Regions from separate parts of the Rhodococcus sp. IEGM 1330 genome, predicted to be linked through region 2. Evidence: predicted binding sites of a transcription regulator. Region 2 holds the regulator's gene; the other holds the start of a gene.
What was found. The regulator LexA, encoded in region 2, represses DNA repair genes until DNA is damaged. The targets are predictions, from matches to a motif close to CGAACANNTGTTCG.

Region 1: the regulator LexA is predicted to act here: its motif matches at 1,724-1,737, upstream of R4P57_RS06355 (HNH endonuclease signature motif containing protein).

What each region holds. Positions count from the first base shown of each region.
Region 1 covers NZ_JAWLSB010000002.1:303,337-312,206, forward strand. The annotation lists partial or broken gene fmdA (formamidase) at 1-355, shown strand, start outside; gene R4P57_RS06345 (hypothetical protein) at 392-913, opposite strand; gene R4P57_RS06350 (hypothetical protein) at 976-1,560, opposite strand; gene R4P57_RS06355 (HNH endonuclease signature motif containing protein) at 1,772-3,649, shown strand; gene R4P57_RS06360 (hypothetical protein) at 3,766-4,122, shown strand; gene R4P57_RS06365 (PLD nuclease N-terminal domain-containing protein) at 4,154-4,351, opposite strand; gene R4P57_RS06370 (ABC transporter substrate-binding protein) at 4,367-5,323, opposite strand; gene R4P57_RS06375 (PLDc N-terminal domain-containing protein) at 5,468-5,707, shown strand; gene R4P57_RS06380 (GNAT family N-acetyltransferase) at 5,689-6,141, opposite strand; gene R4P57_RS06385 (aldo/keto reductase) at 6,128-7,102, opposite strand; gene R4P57_RS06390 (aminotransferase class IV) at 7,167-8,078, shown strand; gene R4P57_RS06395 (serine hydrolase domain-containing protein) at 8,082-8,870, opposite strand, start outside.
Region 2 covers NZ_JAWLSB010000001.1:929,375-938,244, reverse strand. The annotation lists gene hrpA (ATP-dependent RNA helicase HrpA) at 1-3,720, shown strand, start outside; gene nrdR (transcriptional regulator NrdR) at 3,733-4,197, opposite strand; gene R4P57_RS04315 (hypothetical protein) at 4,298-4,708, opposite strand; gene lexA (transcriptional repressor LexA) at 5,091-5,774, shown strand; gene R4P57_RS04305 (acyl-CoA dehydrogenase family protein) at 5,851-6,993, opposite strand; gene R4P57_RS04300 (uracil-xanthine permease family protein) at 7,143-8,414, opposite strand; gene ptsP (phosphoenolpyruvate--protein phosphotransferase) at 8,435-8,870, opposite strand, start outside.

The sequences.
Region 1 (8,870 bases), on a different contig from region 2:
CGCGATCTTCATGCCCGGAAACACCGCACCGCAGTACTCGGAATGGATTGCCTTCTCGGGTATTTCGGTGACCGTCGACGGTGAGCAGAAGTATCTGGACTCCGACCTGTCGTACCAGAACGCCTGCATGCATGCGATCGACTACCTCACCAAATTCGGCTACAGCCCCGAGCAGGCATATCTGCTACTGGGTTCGGCTCCGATCGAAGGACGCTTGTCCGGGGTGGTGGACATTCCGAACTCCTGTGCCACGGTGTACATCCCCACTGCGATCTTCGATTTCCCGATTGCGCCCTCGGCCAGCGGACCGTTCCAAATCGACCCGGGAATGGGAGCGCCGCGAGCGCAGTTCTGACTGCAGCGTCGGTGGTCGAGATCTATCGTCGGGTGGCTACTGCTTCTCGTCGTCGGCCGCAGTGATGATCTGGTCGACGCGAAGCGGCGAGGATTCGATCTCTGTGAGCGCGAGAAGGTCCGCAACGGTATCCGTGCTGCCTCCGAGATATGCACACGGGAAGTCGAAGTGCTGAGCCATGCACCATGCGTGGTCGGCGGGCCACCACAGGTTTGGTGACAGTCCTCCGAGGGTGTCCGCTGCGTGCGAGACCGGTCCCTTCAGCAGGAAGTAGTTGTAGCCGGCGATGTGTGCGGTCGGTGCCATCTCGCGAATGCCGTCGAGAGCGGTGTTGCCTTCCCAGAGTGCGAACCAGCACTCATCCGGTGTTGTCGTACTCCGAGTGAGTACTTCGAGGATGTCCGCCAGCTGATCAGGCCAGGGCGCAACGGGTTTCGCCGGAGTGGAATGAAGCGTGCTGTCACGGAGGGGATACAGGATGTGGGTATAGGCGTCGAACACTGTGGGGACCAGCGAGCCCACCGTCGTATCGGCCACGACGTTCAGGCTGTCGTTCACCCAGTACGCCTCCGAAACATCCTGTTGCAGAGAGTCTTCCGACCACTCGGTTCGATGGGGTCTCAATGGCTGTACGAGGGTTGTGGACGGGCAGGATCGTCGATGACAGTGTCGACTCGACGATCAGCGAGAATGTCCTCGATCGCTGCTGAACTGGCACCGATGGTGGCGAAGTGGGGGTCGACGTCGTTGGCAATGCACCACGAGCGGTCGGCGGGCCAGACGAAAGAGGGAATCGGCAGACCCTCGGGGCCCGGGGGATCGAGTGCCTGCTCCCAGTTCAGCAGGTCCAGCGCAGGTCCTCGGAACAGGAACGCTTCCCGTTCGGGAAGGTCGATTCGCGCGGCACCACGAGCCTCGAGACCTCCCCTTCCCTCCCACACGCAGAAGTAACAGTCCGCTGGTGTCGAAGTGTGCTTCGCCAGCATCGCGACGACTATTGCCAATTGATCTGTTTCTGAACGCTCGTCGTATGGAACGCCAACCTCGCCCTCACGTTGATCCGTGTGCGCCGGATCGGGAATGAACCGTAGCCGTGCGTAGCTTTCGTACCCCAGCGGGCCTCGGACGGCGAGGTCCCACCAATCACGATTGGCGTGGACGAGCCAGTCGGCGGCAGTTGGATCGCTGGACGGTCGCACGCTCATGGTGTGCCCTTTCTGGTGTCGATCGGTTCCAGCTCCCGCTCCTCGACCGATGTGATCCGTAAGCGTGACGCTACCTCTCCAAAAGGGGGCTTGGAACTACCTGTGCGGGCATATGAATCAAGTGCCAGTCGTCGCGGCGATCTGAGGTATCGCTGGTCGGATAGGAACGCATGTTCGAATACGTGTCGGTGGGTCGCGATAGATTCTGTTCATGCTTTCGGGGGACGGCGGATCAGGGGTGGACGGCATCGAGACGGTGCCGCCCGCCCCTGAGGTGTCCGATCCCGACTTGTCTGCACTGGTAGCCGCAGTGGAATCCGCGGTCGCCGAGTTGGCGGGTCAGGCGTCGGTGTCGTGGACGAATGCCGACCGGCGTGCGGTGATTCAGCGGATGGAGACGATGACCCGGTCGTTGGCCGCGTACTCGTACACCTGGCTCAATGAGCTGATCGCTCAACACGGTCTCGATGTGTATCCGGGGTCGGTGCCGTGCTCGGTGGCGTGGATGCTGCGGATCACCCCACGCGCCGCCGGTGCTCGGTTGCGTCTGGCTGCGGAGTTGGGTGACCGGACCGCATTGTCCGGTGAAGTCCTACCCGCATTACTGCCGCGCACCGCTGCAGCATTGCGGGCGGGGTTGCTCGATGCCAAGCATGTGCAGATGATTCGCGAGTTCTTTCGCCATCTGCCGTCGAGTGTGGATCCGCAGACGCGGGATCTCGCCGAAGAGCAATTGGTGGGCTACGCATCGACCAGACGGCCCGACGACTTCGCGCCGTTGGTGGCGCATCTGGACTCGATCCTCAACCCCGACGGCGATTACGACGACGACGAGGACGAGGACGAGGACGAGGACGAGGACGGGAAGCCGCCGAAGCCGTGTAAGCGACGGGATGCGTTCTTGTATCTCGGTGAGCAGGGTGCCGACGGTATGTCGGAAGGAAACTTCTGCGTCGACCCCGAGCTGCGCGCCTACCTCGAAGCCCTGTTCTCCAAAGCCGCGAAACCCGGAGTCAACAACCCCGCCGACCCGACATCGGTCGTCCACGACGAAACCAGCAGCGACGACGACAGCGGAAGCCGCGGGAGCGGCAGCGTCACTGCGCCGAAGCCCGAGCCCACTCCACACGATGCCGGGTCCAGTGACGCAGGCCTGTGGGATGGGACGGACTGCAACGGGAACGGCCAATGCGCGGATGATCACGACTGCGGTGACGACGACTGCGGTGACGACGACTGCGGTGACGACGACTGCGGAGGCGGTACCGACTGCGACTGCGAAGGTGGTCTCGACTGTAATTGCGGCACGGAGCCCGACGGCACGGCTCACTCCGGCGACACCCTCGGATCTGACACCCTCGGATCCGACACCGACACCGGCGTCGACGACGATGCCGCGGACAAGGCAGCAGCGCGGGACGCCGCCGCGCGCGATATCCGCACCCAACGCGAACGCCACCACGACGCCCTCAAGTTGGCACTGCGTCAGACACTCGCCTCCGGCACCCTCGGCACCCACCGAGGCCTGCCTGTCACCGCGATCGTCACCATGACCCTGAAAGATCTGGAAGCCGGCTGCGGATACGCCATGACCGCCACCGGATCACGAGTCTCGATCCGCGACGCCATCCGCATGGCCTCTCATGCCCACCACTATCTGACGATCTTCGACGACCACGGCAGAGCGCTCTACCTCGGTCGATCCAAACGCATCGCCTCCGCCGACCAACGGATCGTGCTCATCGCCCGCGACCGCGGCTGCAGCTTCCCCTCCTGCACCCGCCCCGCGACCTGGTGCCAAACCCACCACGTCACCGACTGGATCGACGGCGGCTACACCGACATCGACTCGCTCACCTTCGGCTGCGACATGCACCACGCACTCGTCGGCACCGGACCAGGCAAGTGGGCGACCACCAAAACCACAGCAGCCCATCGCTATCCGGGCCGCACCCTCTGGCATCCACCCACCGGAATGGACCCCAAGCGCCGTGGGCTGATCAATCACGCACACCACCCCGAGGAAGTGCTGTACCCACCCGACCAGCACAACGACACCGGCGACGAGGAACCACGACAACCCGCATGACGACCCACAACAACATCAGGGCACAGCTCTGCCCGTCGTCGGTACTGGCAGCCGCCCTACCGGTCGTGCGCGAAAATAGTGGGGCTCCTGAGTCGGTACCTGCGTACGGTAGGCGGATGATGGTTCTCGCGAGCAGGACTGCGGTGTTGTCGCCGCCTGTCTTCTTCGTCTGGAAGTCACTAATGCGCCCAGATGTGCATCCGAAGAATCAGGGGTTTGCCTGGCCGGTGATGTTCGAGGGTCAGCCGCTACCTCGCATTGTCGAGAGCAGCGAGTTCGACCGCGTTGTCTGGAGCTCGCCGTGGCCGAGCCATCCGGACGTCCTGGTGCAGTTCGACCTGACTCCTGAAACCCGGCTGCGCTGGACACTGTTGGCCCACACGCCCGCGCCCGATCAGCAGGCTGTCGAATGGCTCCGCGATCAGGTGAGCCACCTGGTGAACATCGACCTGCGCAACGCGACTGGATACTGAACCGTCATCGATGCGACTGGATACTGAACCGTCATCGATTGCCGCCGCTCGCTCCGTAGGGATAGCGCTTGCCGACGGCGAACCACAGGATCGGGCCGATGATGGGCAGAACGAATGCAACGAGAACCCATGCCAATGTGGCCACGAACCCCGTGCTCGGGTCACGGACGATCGAAACAACAGCCATAGCGAACAAAGCGAGGGCAATCGCGCCACCGGCAGAGATCATGTATCGGAAGCTACCTCACCCGGCGCTGCGGACCACCTCGATCAGCCTGTTCGCGAAACTGGTTGCGGTGATGACCAATCCGTTGTTCAGCTGTGGATCCAGCACCGCACTGCGACCCGCGGCGACGGCGGGAAGGTTCTGCCACGCGGCGATTCCGTCGATCTGGGTGGGATCAGTGGTCTGGTGGAAGATGAACTCCGCGTCGGCGATCTGGTTCAGATTCTCGACCGACAGTCGATAGTTTCCCTCCTCGTCCTCGGGGTTGTTGTGCAGCACAGTGAATCCCATATCCGCGGCGACCGCGTTGCCGAGGTAGTTGGTCCACACGATGACGTATCCCTTGGCAACCGGTTCGCTGGTGATGAGGGCGATTCTGCGACCATTCGTGACCGTGGCCGCGTCGTCGATGGTCCGCTGGTACTCGTCCAGACCCGGCTGCACAGTGTCGAGTAGCCCTATGGCCGAGAACTGGTCGACGGTGTACTGCTCGAAATTCGGTTCGTTGACTTCGACGGGGAGGACCGGTGCGATCTTGGTCAGCTGCTCGTTTCCGTACCAGTCGAGCCGCCATCCGTTGGCGCGCATCACGATGAGATCGGGAGACAGCGCAGCGATCTCCTCTGCCGCTGGGCCGTCGGGACCACCGATGACCTCCGTCTGCGCGTCCAGCAGTCCCTCGAACTGTCCCGAGGGACGCGCGCCGGGCTGGAAGGTGTTGCCGGTGGCAATGATGGGATATCCGGCCAACAGGGCGAATTCGAGATCCCCTCGCCCCTCCATCACGACCACGCGGGTGGGGCGCGTGGGAACGGTGACATCGAAGCCGTCGCCCGTCATCCGTACTGTCTGCGAGGTCGCGGCAGCCGCGTCCTGGGCCCGGGGTGAGCAGGCCGTGGCGAGTGCAACCGCCCCGGCGACCAGAAAGAACCCTCGGCGGTCGAGCGCGAGCGACGACATTATTCCAGGTGACATTTGGATAGGCTACCCTTTGTCAACGGTTCGTAGTCGGTCGGACGAGTGCGGTGCTGGCTCGAGGTGACGTCGGGTTCGATCCCCCGGGGGGCGGGTCGAGCAAGATCGATAGGCTGGCTATTCGAGGCGAAGGGAGTGGGAACCATGGACGGTAGCAATCCCACTGTGCCGTTGGCGTTCGATCTCGCGTGGATGGCTGCGATGGTTCTGTGGCTGGGTTTGGTCGCTAGTGCGTGGGTATCGATTCTTCGTAGCACCCACGCTCGTCGTGGATCCGCGTTCTGGTGGTGCCTGCTCGTCTTGCTCATGCCGATCACCGGTGCGCTGATCTGGTTCGCCGCTCGCCCGCGTAACTCCGATACCGATCAGCGGACGAGTTCGTAGCGGGCGAGCCACAGCCCGGGCAGTACCTGCCGGTCCTCGGTATGCACGAAGCCGACGGACTCGTACAACCTGCGTGCCGGTGAATTGTCTCGCCCGGTGGCCACGTGCACACGTCGTGCGACAATCGATTCCAACATCGCGTCGACCAACGCCCTGCCGATGCCTCGTCGATGCGCGTGTGGAGACACCACCAGACGGTCGATCTCGGAATTGGACCATGCTGCAGCACCGAGGATTTCGTCACCCTCCCGCGCGACGAGCCAATGGACCTGCGCAGCAGACAGATCGTCCACCGACTCGTGCAGCACCGGAATTCGGTCGTCGCCGATCAGTCCCGCTTCGACTGCATACGACCCCTTCTGAACCGCGAGAATCAGCTCGGCGAGGGCCTGATCAGCGGAGGGCTCGACGCGAACGATCTCAATAGCGACCACCGGCGGGCGCAGGCAGAGCGTCGAGGGCAGCGAGCTGATCGGCACTCAAGGTGAGCGAGGCTGCACCTGCGTTCTCGTCCAGACGCGAGGTGCGTCGGGTGCCGGGAATCGGAACCACATGCTCGCCCTGCGCCAGAACCCAGGCCAAGGCCACTTGCGCGGGCGTCGCGCCGAGTTCTTCGGCGACTGCTGCGATGGCGTCGACGATCACGAGGTTCGCATCGAGGTTGTCCTGGCTGAAACGTGGTAGTCGTGAACGGAAATCGTCTGCAGCAGGTGTGGTCCCACGAAAGTTGCCCGTCAGGAAGCCGCGGCCCAATGGAGAGAACGGGACAAATGCCGCAGCGTTGTCTTGGGTCCACTTCAGAGATGTGGCGAGGTGGTCGCGGGTCCACAGCGAGAGTTCCGACTGCACCGCAGAAATCGGATGCACCTGCTGGGCACGATCGAGTTGCTCGACGCTGAACTCCGAGACCCCGAGTGCCCGAACCTTTCCCGCCTGAACGGCCTCGGCCATCGCGCCGATGCTGTCCTCCACGTTCACTTCTGGGTCCGGACGGTGGAGGTAGTACAGATCGATGTGGTCGACGCCCAAGCGGCGGAGCGAATCGTCGATCGCCGAGCGCAGGTGCTCGGGCTTGCCGTTGGGGCCCGAGATGACAGGCTCTCCGGCGTCGCCGACGTGAGAGACGAGACCACCCTTGGTCGCGAGAGTTACCTCGGCGCGGCGGCTGCCGATGGCCTTGCCGACGACCTCCTCGTTGGTGAACGGGCCGTATACATCTGCGGTGTCGATGAAATTCACGCCCAGGTCCAGGGCGTGCCCGATGACGCGATCGGGGGTCTCCGTCTGGTCGTCGGCCTTGTACGCCCAGGTCATTCCCATGCAGCCCAGGCCGATAGCGCCCACCTCGGGGCCGTCGTTCCAGAGGGTGCGGGTCGGTATGGTGGGTGCGCTCATGTACTCGACCATAGAGAAGTAAAAGCGTTGTCGCTCGGACTCGTCGGGCGACTAGCATCGCGGGATGGCTCTTCCGCACTCGAAGGTGTATTTCGGCGATCGCTTGGTGGACGTGCAGGAGGCGACGCTCGGGGTCGCGACCTCGGCCGTCCTGTACGGGCTCAGTGTCTATACGGTGTTCCCCGTGCAGGTGGACGGTGAACGGCGTACCGCTTTCCGGTTGCTCGATCACTATCAGCGACTCGTCGAATCCTGCAAGATCATCGGCATCGACACTTTTGCGTCGCAGTGGACATTCGAGAGGTTCGTGCAGGCGACGCGCGACGTGGTCGCCGCCAACGCCCCGACGACCGAGGTCTATGTCCGGGCCACCGTCCACGTGGACGAGTCGATTCCCGGAACGCGGGTGCGTGGCCTGCACACCACGGTGTCCATCTTCCTGTACGACGCGAATCCCATTGTCCCGCAGAACGGTATGAGGCTCAAGACCAGTGTGTGGCGGCGAATCCCGGACAACGCGATTCCCTCTCGCGCCAAGGTGAACGGGGCGTACGTCAATTCTGTTCTGGCGAAACAGGATGCGATCGACAGTGGCTTCGACGACTGCATCTTCCTCGATATCAACGGCCACGTCTGCGAGCTCAGTGCCGCGAACATCTTTCTCGTCCGAAACGGAGTGCTGGTCACTCCCGACGTCACCAGCGACATTCTCGACGGCATCAACCGTCGGACCATTCTGACTCTGGCGCGCGAGGTGGGCCTGACGGTTCAGGAGCGCACCGTCGATCTCACCGAGCTGTACATCGCCGACGAGGTCTTCGTCTGCGGTACCTCGGCGGGAATTGCCCCGGTATACGAAATCGACGGCCGCGCAATAGGAACGAAGGAGTCGGGCCCGGTGACGCTCACTCTACGAAAGCGTCACCAGGCCGCGCTCACCAGCGACGAAGTACACGGCTGGGTGAGCGTCTTGTAGGTGTCATGCTGGGCAGGTCGACGCGAGCCCGGCGATCAGTGCTTCCGTTGCCGGCTGTTCGAGCGGATCCATCGCTGGGGTCGGTGCGGCCGTGGTCCAGGCGAGCGACACCTGACGCTCCCCGTCCGGACTCGACAATGCGAAGGTGCGGTAGCCGAACCCGTTGCCGCGCTGACCGAACACCAGCTCACCCGACCCCGGGTTGCACGCGTCAAGGCCGAGTAGCAGGCCGAGTCCGTAACCGGTCGGCGTGACGACCTGCATCTCGTCGATCAGGTTCTGCGGGATCAAGGTGCCGTCGAACAGTGCCCGGAAGAAGGTGTTCAGGTCGGCCACGCTGGAGACCACGGCGGCACTCGACGACCAGATGCTGGCATCGAAATCGGTGACGTCGGTGTAGGTTTCGTTCTCGACAACGTAACCGTGCAGGGCGTCGTCGGCGATGGCGGCATCGGTGGGGTAAGTGGTGTCGGTCATCTGCAGCGGGTCGAAAACCCTGTCCTGCAACGACTGTGCGATGGTCTTGCCGTCCAGTTCGGCGATGATACGTCCGAGCAGAACGTAGTTCGTGTTCGAGTAGCTGAACTCCTGACCGGGCTCAGTCGTCCAGGGCATTGCCAGGGCCTGGGAGATCAGTTCGTCGTCGGTGACGGAATCGGTGGAGCGTGAGGCAATCTGTTCGGCAGAGTCGAATCCCACCAGATAGTTGGGTATTCCGCTGGTGTGATCGAGCAGCTGACGGATTGTCACCGGCTTGGGGAGCAGACCGGGAAGCAATTCGTCGACCTGATG
Region 2 (8,870 bases):
GCAGCGGTCCCCACCCTCGATTTCCCCGAGTCGCTTCCGGTCAGTCTCCGCAAGGACGACATCTCCGCCGCCATCGCCGAGCATCAGGTCGTGATCGTCGCCGGTGAAACCGGCTCGGGTAAGACCACCCAGATTCCGAAGATCTGTCTCGCACTCGGTCGCGGAATTCGCGGGTCGATCGGTCACACCCAACCGCGCCGGCTCGCCGCGCGCACGGTGGCCGAACGCATCGCCGAGGAGGTCGGCGAGCCCCTGGGTGAATCCATCGGCTACAAAGTGAGATTCACCGATCAGTCCTCGGATTCGACGCTCGTCAAGCTGATGACCGACGGTATTCTCCTGGCCGAGATCCAGCGAGACAGACTGCTTCGCCAGTACGACACCCTGATCATCGACGAGGCCCACGAGCGCAGCCTCAACATCGACTTCATCCTGGGTTACCTCGCGCAGCTACTCCCCCGGCGACCCGATCTCAAGATCATCATCACCTCGGCGACGATCGATCCGGAACGATTTGCCCAACACTTCGCCCGCGGCGGCGTACCCGCCCCGATCATCGAGGTTTCCGGCCGCACGTTCCCGGTCGAAATGCGCTACAGGCCACTGACCGTCGACGCGGGTGACACCACGATCGATCTCGACCCCGTCGACGCGACCTGCCAGGCCGTCGACGAGCTGATGGCCGAGGGCGACGGCGACATTCTGGTGTTCCTGTCCGGTGAACGCGAGATTCGCGACACCGCCGATGCGTTGAACGACCGCAATCTGCGCAACACCGAGATCGTTCCGCTGTACGCGAGACTCTCTGCGGCCGAGCAGCATCGAGTGTTCTCACCGCACTCGGGCAGGCGCGTGGTGCTGTCGACGAACGTTGCGGAGACATCGCTGACAGTCCCCGGTATCCGCTACGTGGTAGACCCGGGTACGGCCCGAATCTCGCGATACTCGTTGCGCACCAAGGTTCAACGCCTCCCCATCGAGCCGATCTCCCAGGCATCGGCGCGGCAGCGGGCCGGCCGCTGTGGTCGCGTCGCCGACGGCATCTGCATCCGGTTGTATTCCGAAGAGGACTTCGAGTCCCGTCCGCAGTTCACCGAGCCGGAGATTCTGCGTACCAACCTGGCGTCGGTCATTTTGCAGATGACCGCCCTCGGGCTCGGCAAGATCGATGCCTTCCCCTTCGTCGAGCCACCGGACCCGCGCAGCATCAGGGACGGCATCGGCCTACTCGAAGAATTGGGGGCGCTGAAGCCGGCCACCAAGGATGGCACCGCGGAACTGACCACCATCGGCCGGGAACTCTCGGCACTGCCGGTCGATCCTCGGATGGCGCGGATGCTCGTCGAGGCCAACGGCAACGGCTCTCTGCGTGACGCGTTGGTGGTCGTTGCGGCCCTGTCGATTCAGGACGTTCGAGAGCGTCCCGCCGAGCATCAGCAGGCAGCGGACGAGAAGCATGCGCGTTTCGCCGTGGAGAACTCCGACTTCCTCGCGTACGTGAAGCTCTGGACCTACCTGCGCGAACAGCGGAACGAGTTGTCCTCCAACCAGTTCCGACGCATGTGCCGAACCGAGTTCCTGCACTATCTACGTATTCGCGAGTGGCAGGATCTGCACGGCCAATTACGTCAGATCACCCGCGGGCTCGGGTGGACGGTGCCCGACGCCGACTCCACCGAGACCGCCCTGCATCAGTCGCTGCTGTCCGGATTGCTCTCGCATGTCGGGCTCAGGGAGGGTGACAAGCGCGAGTTCCTCGGCGCCCGCGGAGCGCACTTCGCGATCTTCCCGGGCTCGGGTCTGTTCAAGAAACCCCCGCGCTGGGTCATGGCCGCAGAACTGGTCGAGACCGGACGCCTGTGGGGCCGCATGGCCGCCCGCATCGAGCCGGAGTGGGCCGAACGGTTGGCACCGCACCTGGTCAAAAGGACGTATTCGGAACCTCACTGGTCCATCAAGCGGGAATCGGCGATGGCCTACGAACGGGTGACGCTCTACGGCATTCCGTTGGTGACGCAACGTCCGGTGAACTACCACCGCATCGACCCCGAGGCGTCCCGCGAGCTGTTCATCCGACATGCGCTGGTGGAAGGTGAATGGAAGACCCAACACGCGTTCTTCCACAAGAACAGGGCTCTGCTCGACGACGTCGGCGAACTGGAGCATCGCGCTCGGCGGCGCGACATCGTCGTCGACGACGACGCTCTCTTCGACTTCTACGACGCACGTATCGCCCCAGAGGCGGTGTCGGCGCGGCACTTCGACACCTGGTGGAAGAAGGCACGCAGGCAGGAACCGCACCTACTCGATTTCACCACCGACACCGTCGTCAACTCCGACGCGGCCTCGGTACTGACCGGCGCGTATCCCGACGCATGGCGACAGGGCGAGATCCAGTTCCCACTGACGTATCAGTTCGAGCCGGGCACGGCGGCCGACGGAGTCACCGCTCGGATTCCGATCGCTCTCCTCGCTCAGGTACAGCCGGTCGGCTTCGACTGGCTGGTTCCCGGAATGCGCGGCGAGTTGGTGACCGCACTGATCAAGACACTGCCGAAAGCCCTGCGGCGCAACGTCGTTCCGGCTCCCGACTTCGCGGCCGCGGCGTTGGCGGTCATGAAGCCGCGCGCGGAAACTCTGGTGACGGCCTTGGCACGTGAGCTGTCACGGGCTGCGCAGTGCCACATCACGGCGAAGGACTTCGATGTTGCGGCACTGCCCGATCACCTGAAGATGACGTTCGCGGCCGTCGATCCGTCCGGAAAGGTGTTGGGCAGCAACAAGGATCTGACTGTTCTGCGCACGAACCTATCCGGGGAAGTCGGTCGTCAGGTGGCGAGCGCGGTGGGTGATGCGGAACGCGCGCCCTCGCTGGCCTGGACTTCGGGCACGCTCGGTCGGTTGGAGTCGACGGTCACCAGAGAGGTGGCCGGACAGAAGGTCACCGGCTACCCGGCGTTGGTGCCCGAAGGACAGGGCGTAGCGGTGCGAGTTCTCAGCACGCCCGCGCAGGCGCGGGCCGCGATGCGGTCGGGAACCAGAGCTCTACTGCTGTCGACGGCCCCGAAGGGAGCCAAGGCACTGCTGGCCGGACTGCCGACCGCCGAACGCCTTGCCCTCGGCCAGAATCCGTACGGCGGAGTCGATGCACTCCTCGAAGAATGCCGGGCTCTCGCGGTCGAGGAAGCGATGGATGCGCACGGTGGACCGGTACGAGATCCCGAGGCTTTCGACAAGCTCCGGGCGCTCGTCGACGCGGAGGTTCCACAGCGTACCTCCGCGGTGCTCGCCCTGGTTCGCCCTGTGCTGACCGCTGCCCTGGCATTGTCCGCGCAACTTCAATCCTCCTCGGGCGAGCCGGCAGATGATGTTCGGGAACAGCTCGACGGCTTGATCTTTCGCGGGTTCGTCACCGAGTTCGGTTCTCGCAGATTGGCAGACCTTCCGCGCTATATCGCGGCTGCGACGAAGCGGTTGGCGACCCTGCCGAGCAGCGCGGGCCGTGACGCGGCGGCGATGGATGTACTCGATCGGGTGTACGCGTCGTACGGGCGACTGTTGGATTCGCTTCCGGAAAGCAGAAAGAACAGTTCCGGGGTACAGGAACTGTTCTGGATGATCGAGGAGTTGCGCGTGGGATTGTTCGCCCAGGGGATTCGTACGGCGTATCCGGTCTCGGAGAAGCGCATCGAGAAGGCGATCTCGGACCAGAGTCGCTGACGGGCAGGACTGTCAGTCGATGTCGGCGGACTCGCGGTGCTTGCGCAGTTCGTGGATTTCTTTCTCGAAGTCCTCGGCCGAGCTGAACGAGCGGTAGACGGAAGCGAAGCGCAGGTAGGCCACTTCGTCCAGATCACGGAGTGGACCGAGAATGGCCAACCCCACTTCGTTGCTGGGAATCTCTGCGGATCCCGCTGCACGGATGGCGTCCTCGACCTGCTGTGCCAGCAGGTTCAGCGCATCGTTGTCCACATCTCTGCCCTGGCAGGCGCGTCGGACTCCCTTGACGACTTTCTCGCGGCTGAACGGCTCGGTCACGCCGCTGCGTTTCACGACTGCAAGCACTGCGGCCTCGACGGTCGTGAATCGACGACCGCACTCCGGGCAGGATCGACGCCGCCGGATTGCTTGCCCCTCGTCCATCTCACGCGAGTCGACCACGCGTGAGTCGGGATGCCTGCAGAACGGGCAATGCATAAGGGATCCTCCGTCGTAGCCGATGCTCCGACGACGAGCACGCACATCGGGGCAGTCTGTCGAGGATACTCAGTCTTCTCGAACCCGACGGGGCCGGTGGTCATCTGCCGGGCGTGTACTCGACGAGAGCTCCGTCGTGCACTTCGACCACACCGGCCGGCTGCGCGCCTGCATCGGGGGCAACGGCCCGCAGGTTCGCGATGCCGATCAGGCCGCCTGCCACGACCAGGACCGCCAACACGGTCAGCACGAGCGATCGCATCCGAACCGGCTGACTCGCGAAGTGCGCGGAGGTCGCGTCGAACTCGCGATCGGCCTCCTCGCGATCGGTGACATCGGTCCACGACGGATCGAGGACCGGGAGGCACGGTGCGCTCTGCGTACGGGGTGCCGTGACACCGTGCATCCCGATGGGACTCTGCAGAACGGGACGCGCCCGGCGGCGACGCTCGACGACAGTGGATCGGGCACGGACACCGGCGGCGGTGGGGCGATCGGTGATGATGGTCATCGGAACCTCGACTTCGCTCGTTGGATCGAATGTTCGATCAGGCGTTCGATGGACGCTTGTTCGAAGTTCTATCACGAGCCTCCGACAAAGTCTGTAGAAAACGCGACACGAGTCGAACAGATGTTTGATTCAACAGCTGATACACGCTAGATTCGTGTCAGAAACCACACGCCACGAGTCGACACCATCAACTCCAGTCCGCGCAGACCTACCCCGCAGACCGGATCCAGGACACCAGCAGGAGGCCGACAGCATGAAGGACGAGACCTCGACGAGGTCGACCACGCGTTCCACGACGACGGGTTCCAAGACGACCGGAGCCAGGGCCACCGCAACGAAGGCCGCAGCGGGTAAGCCGGCCGCGGAACCGACATCCAAGGCCATGGAGGTCGACACCGACATCAGTGCGGGTCTCACCGAGCGGCAGCGGAAGGTACTCGAGGTCATTCGCGCTTCGGTCACCGAGCGCGGTTACCCACCGAGCATTCGGGAGATCGGTGATGCGGTCGGCCTGACATCGACCTCCTCCGTCGCTCACCAACTCCGCACCCTCGAGCGCAAGGGCTTCCTCCGGCGCGACGCCAACCGCCCCCGCGCCGTCGACGTCCGCGGTCTCGACGAGGTGCAGGCCGATCAGGCTGCCGCCGCCGTCGACGGATCGCCGGCGTCCGAGGAACAGGATCGGTTGCCGACCCCGACGTTCGTACCGGTATTGGGCCGGATCGCCGCCGGCGGTCCGATTCTGGCCGAAGAGGCCGTCGAGGACGTGTTTCCGCTCCCCCGCGAGCTGGTGGGTCAGGGTTCTCTGTTTCTGCTCAAGGTGGTCGGCGAGTCGATGATCGACGCGGCGATCTGCGACGGCGACTGGGTGGTTGTTCGTCAGCAGTCCGTGGCCGACAACGGCGACATCGTCGCTGCCATGATCGACGGCGAGGCCACCGTCAAGACGTTCAAGCGGTCCAAGGGCGAGGTGTGGCTGCTGCCGCACAACCCGCTCTTCGAGCCGATTCCGGGCAACAACGCCGCGATCCTCGGCAAGGTCGTCACCGTGATGCGCAAGCTGTAGAAATCGACACCGAAGTGACACGCGAAGGGCCGCAGCACATAGTGCTGCGGCCCTCTGCGTTCTTCGGATCAGCGGATCACAGATTCAATCCGCGGCCGATGATCTCCTTCATGATTTCGGTGGTGCCGCCGTAGATGGTCTGCACACGAGAGTCCATGTACGCCTTGGCGATCGGGTATTCCTTCATGTAGCCGTAGCCACCGTGCAGCTGCAGGCACCGGTCGATCAGTTTCACCTGATTCTCGGTGGTCCACCACTTCGCCATCGCGGCTTCTTGGACGGTCAACTTGTCTGCGTTGAGCAGTTCGATGAACTTGTCCACCATGATTCGGGTGGCGGTGGTTTCGGTGGCCAACTCCGCCAACACGAATCGGGTGTTCTGGAACTTGCCGATCGACTTTCCGAAGGCCTTGCGGTCGCGGCAGTACTGGATGGTCATGTCCAGTGCCGATTCCATCGCCGCTGCGGCGACGACGGCGATGGAGAGCCGCTCCTGAGGCAGATTCTGCATCAGGTAGATGAAGCCCATGCCCTCGTCGCCGAGCAGGTTGGCAGCGGGCACGCGAACATCGGTGAAGCTGAGTTCGGCGGTGTCCTGGGCCTTCATGCCGATCTTGTCGAGGTTGCGGCCTCGCTCGAATCCGGGCATGTCGCGTTCGACGACCAGCAGGCTGAAGCCCTGTGCGCCCTTCTCGGGATCGGTGCACGCCACGACGATGATCAAATCGGCGTTGATTCCGTTGGTGATGAATGTCTTCGAGCCGTTGAGCACCCAGTCGTCGCCGTCGCGTACGGCCTTGGTCTTGATGCCCTGCAGGTCGCTTCCGGTGCCCGGCTCGGTCATCGCGATCGCGGTGATCAGTTCGCCGGAGCAGAATCCGGGGAGCCAGCGCTGCTTCTGCTCGTCATTCGCAAGATCGATCAGATACGGCGCGACGACGTCGTTGTGCAGGGTGAAGCCGATACCGCTGTATCCACCGCGGGTGGTTTCCTCGGTGACGATGGCGTTGTAGCGGAAGTCCTTGACTCCGCCGCCGCCGAATTCCTCGGGCGCAGCCGTTCCGAGGAAGCCCTGCTTACCGGCCTCGACCCAGACGCCGCGGTCGACGATGTTCTGCTCTTCCCACTTCGCATGATTGGGGGCTACGTGCTGTTCGAGAAACTTCCGGTACGACTCCCGGAACAGCTCGTGCTCGGGCTCGAAAAGTGTGCGTTCCACGAATGTCTCCTTGTTCGGTGCATACCGACGTCGACCTGTGAACGGTGTCATTCGCGGTCGTCGGTACGACTGACGTCACGTTCCAACAGTACGTTCGGGGTACAGCGGAGGTCGATGACCAAAACGTGCGCGATCCGTGACCGACCCCGCTAGCGACCTCGTTTGCCTGTACTCCTCGCGAGCGCCGAGACGATCGGGTAGCCGACAAGGATGCCGACGGAACCCCACGCGATACCGCCGAGCTCGACCGATCCGACAGCCAGTGTCAGGTCACCGATTCCGGCGACGAGCGCCGCAGCGACGACCATGAGATTGACCGGATCGGTGAAGTCGACCTTCGCGTCGGTCCAGATGCGAACGCCCAGTAGCCCGATGAGTCCGTACAGAACCAGGGTCGCTCCCCCGATGACGCCGTCGGGCACGGTGAAGATCAGGGCACCGAACTTGGGCGAGAACGCCAGCACTATCGCGGTGACGGCCGCGACCCAGTACGCGGCCGTCGAATAGACGCGGGTGGCGGCCATGACCCCGATGTTCTCGGCGTACGTGGTGGTGCCCGAGCCACCAGCGGCTCCGGCCAGGGTGGTCGCCAACCCGTCGGCGATCAGCGCGTCGCCTGCCACGTCGTCGAGGTTCTTGCCGGTCATCGCAGCGACGGCCTTGACGTGTCCGACGTTCTCGGCGACGAGGACGATCACCACCGGCAGCGCCACCAGGATCACCGACAGCTCGAACGACGGTCCACGGAACTCCGGCAGGCCGATCCAGCTCGCCGCACTCAGAGCGTCGAGGCGTGGCTGCGCGATTCCACCGGTGACCGCGGCGAACACCCAACCGACGACGACACCGACCAGAATTCCGAGTCGCCCGAGCAGTCCCGGTCCGATGGCCGTGGCCAACAGAATGGCGACAAGCGTGACGGCGGCGATGAGGGGCTGCGCCTCGAACGACGTCGTCGCGGCCGGGGCCAGATTCAACCCGATCAACACGACCACGGCACCGGTGACCACGGGCGGCATGGCGGCGTCGAGCACGCGCCGACCGGCGATCTTGACCACGACCCCGATGGCCGCGAGTACGAGTCCGACGCACAGAACGGCGCCGAGCTGCGCGGCCGGGCCGTTCGCCTGGGTGGCACCGAGCGGAGCAAGGAATGCGAAGGACGACCCGAGGTAGCTGGGCACGCGCCCCCGGGTGATGATCAGGAACAGCACCGTCCCGATGCCCGAGAACAGCAGTGTCGTCGACACCGGGAAGCCGGTGATCGTCGGAACGAGCAACGTGGCACCGAACATCGCGACGACATGCTGCATCCCGATGCCGACGGTGCGCGGCCACGTCAATCTCTCGTCCGGTGCCACCACCGCCCCGGCCTCGACGGTCTTTCCGTTTCCGTGCAGCGTCCAACCCAGATTTCTCATGATGGGAAAAGACTATGGCGTCAGCCGAGGATCGCGCTCACTGCCTCACGGGCAGCGGCGGTGCTGTCCGTTTTGAGCGCTGCGGCGGCCGCTTCCTTGCACTGGGCGAGCGTGACCGTGGCCAATTTGGAACCCACATGCGCGACGGCGGCCGACGCAGCAGACAGTGAGGTGATGCCGAGTCCGACCAACACACAGGCCAGGAGCGGATCGGCAGCGGCCTCGCCGCAGACCCCGACCGGCTTGCCGGCCTTGGCACCCGCGGCAGCGGTGTGGGCCACCAGTGCCAATACCGCCGGCTGCCACGGATCGGTCAGACCGGCGAGCTGAGCAGACATGCGGTCGGCGGCCATCGTGTACTGCGCCAGGTCGTTGGTGCCGATGGACAGGAAGTCCACATGCTCGAGGATGTGCTCGGCGAGCAGCGCGGCTGCGGGAACCTCGATCATGACGCCG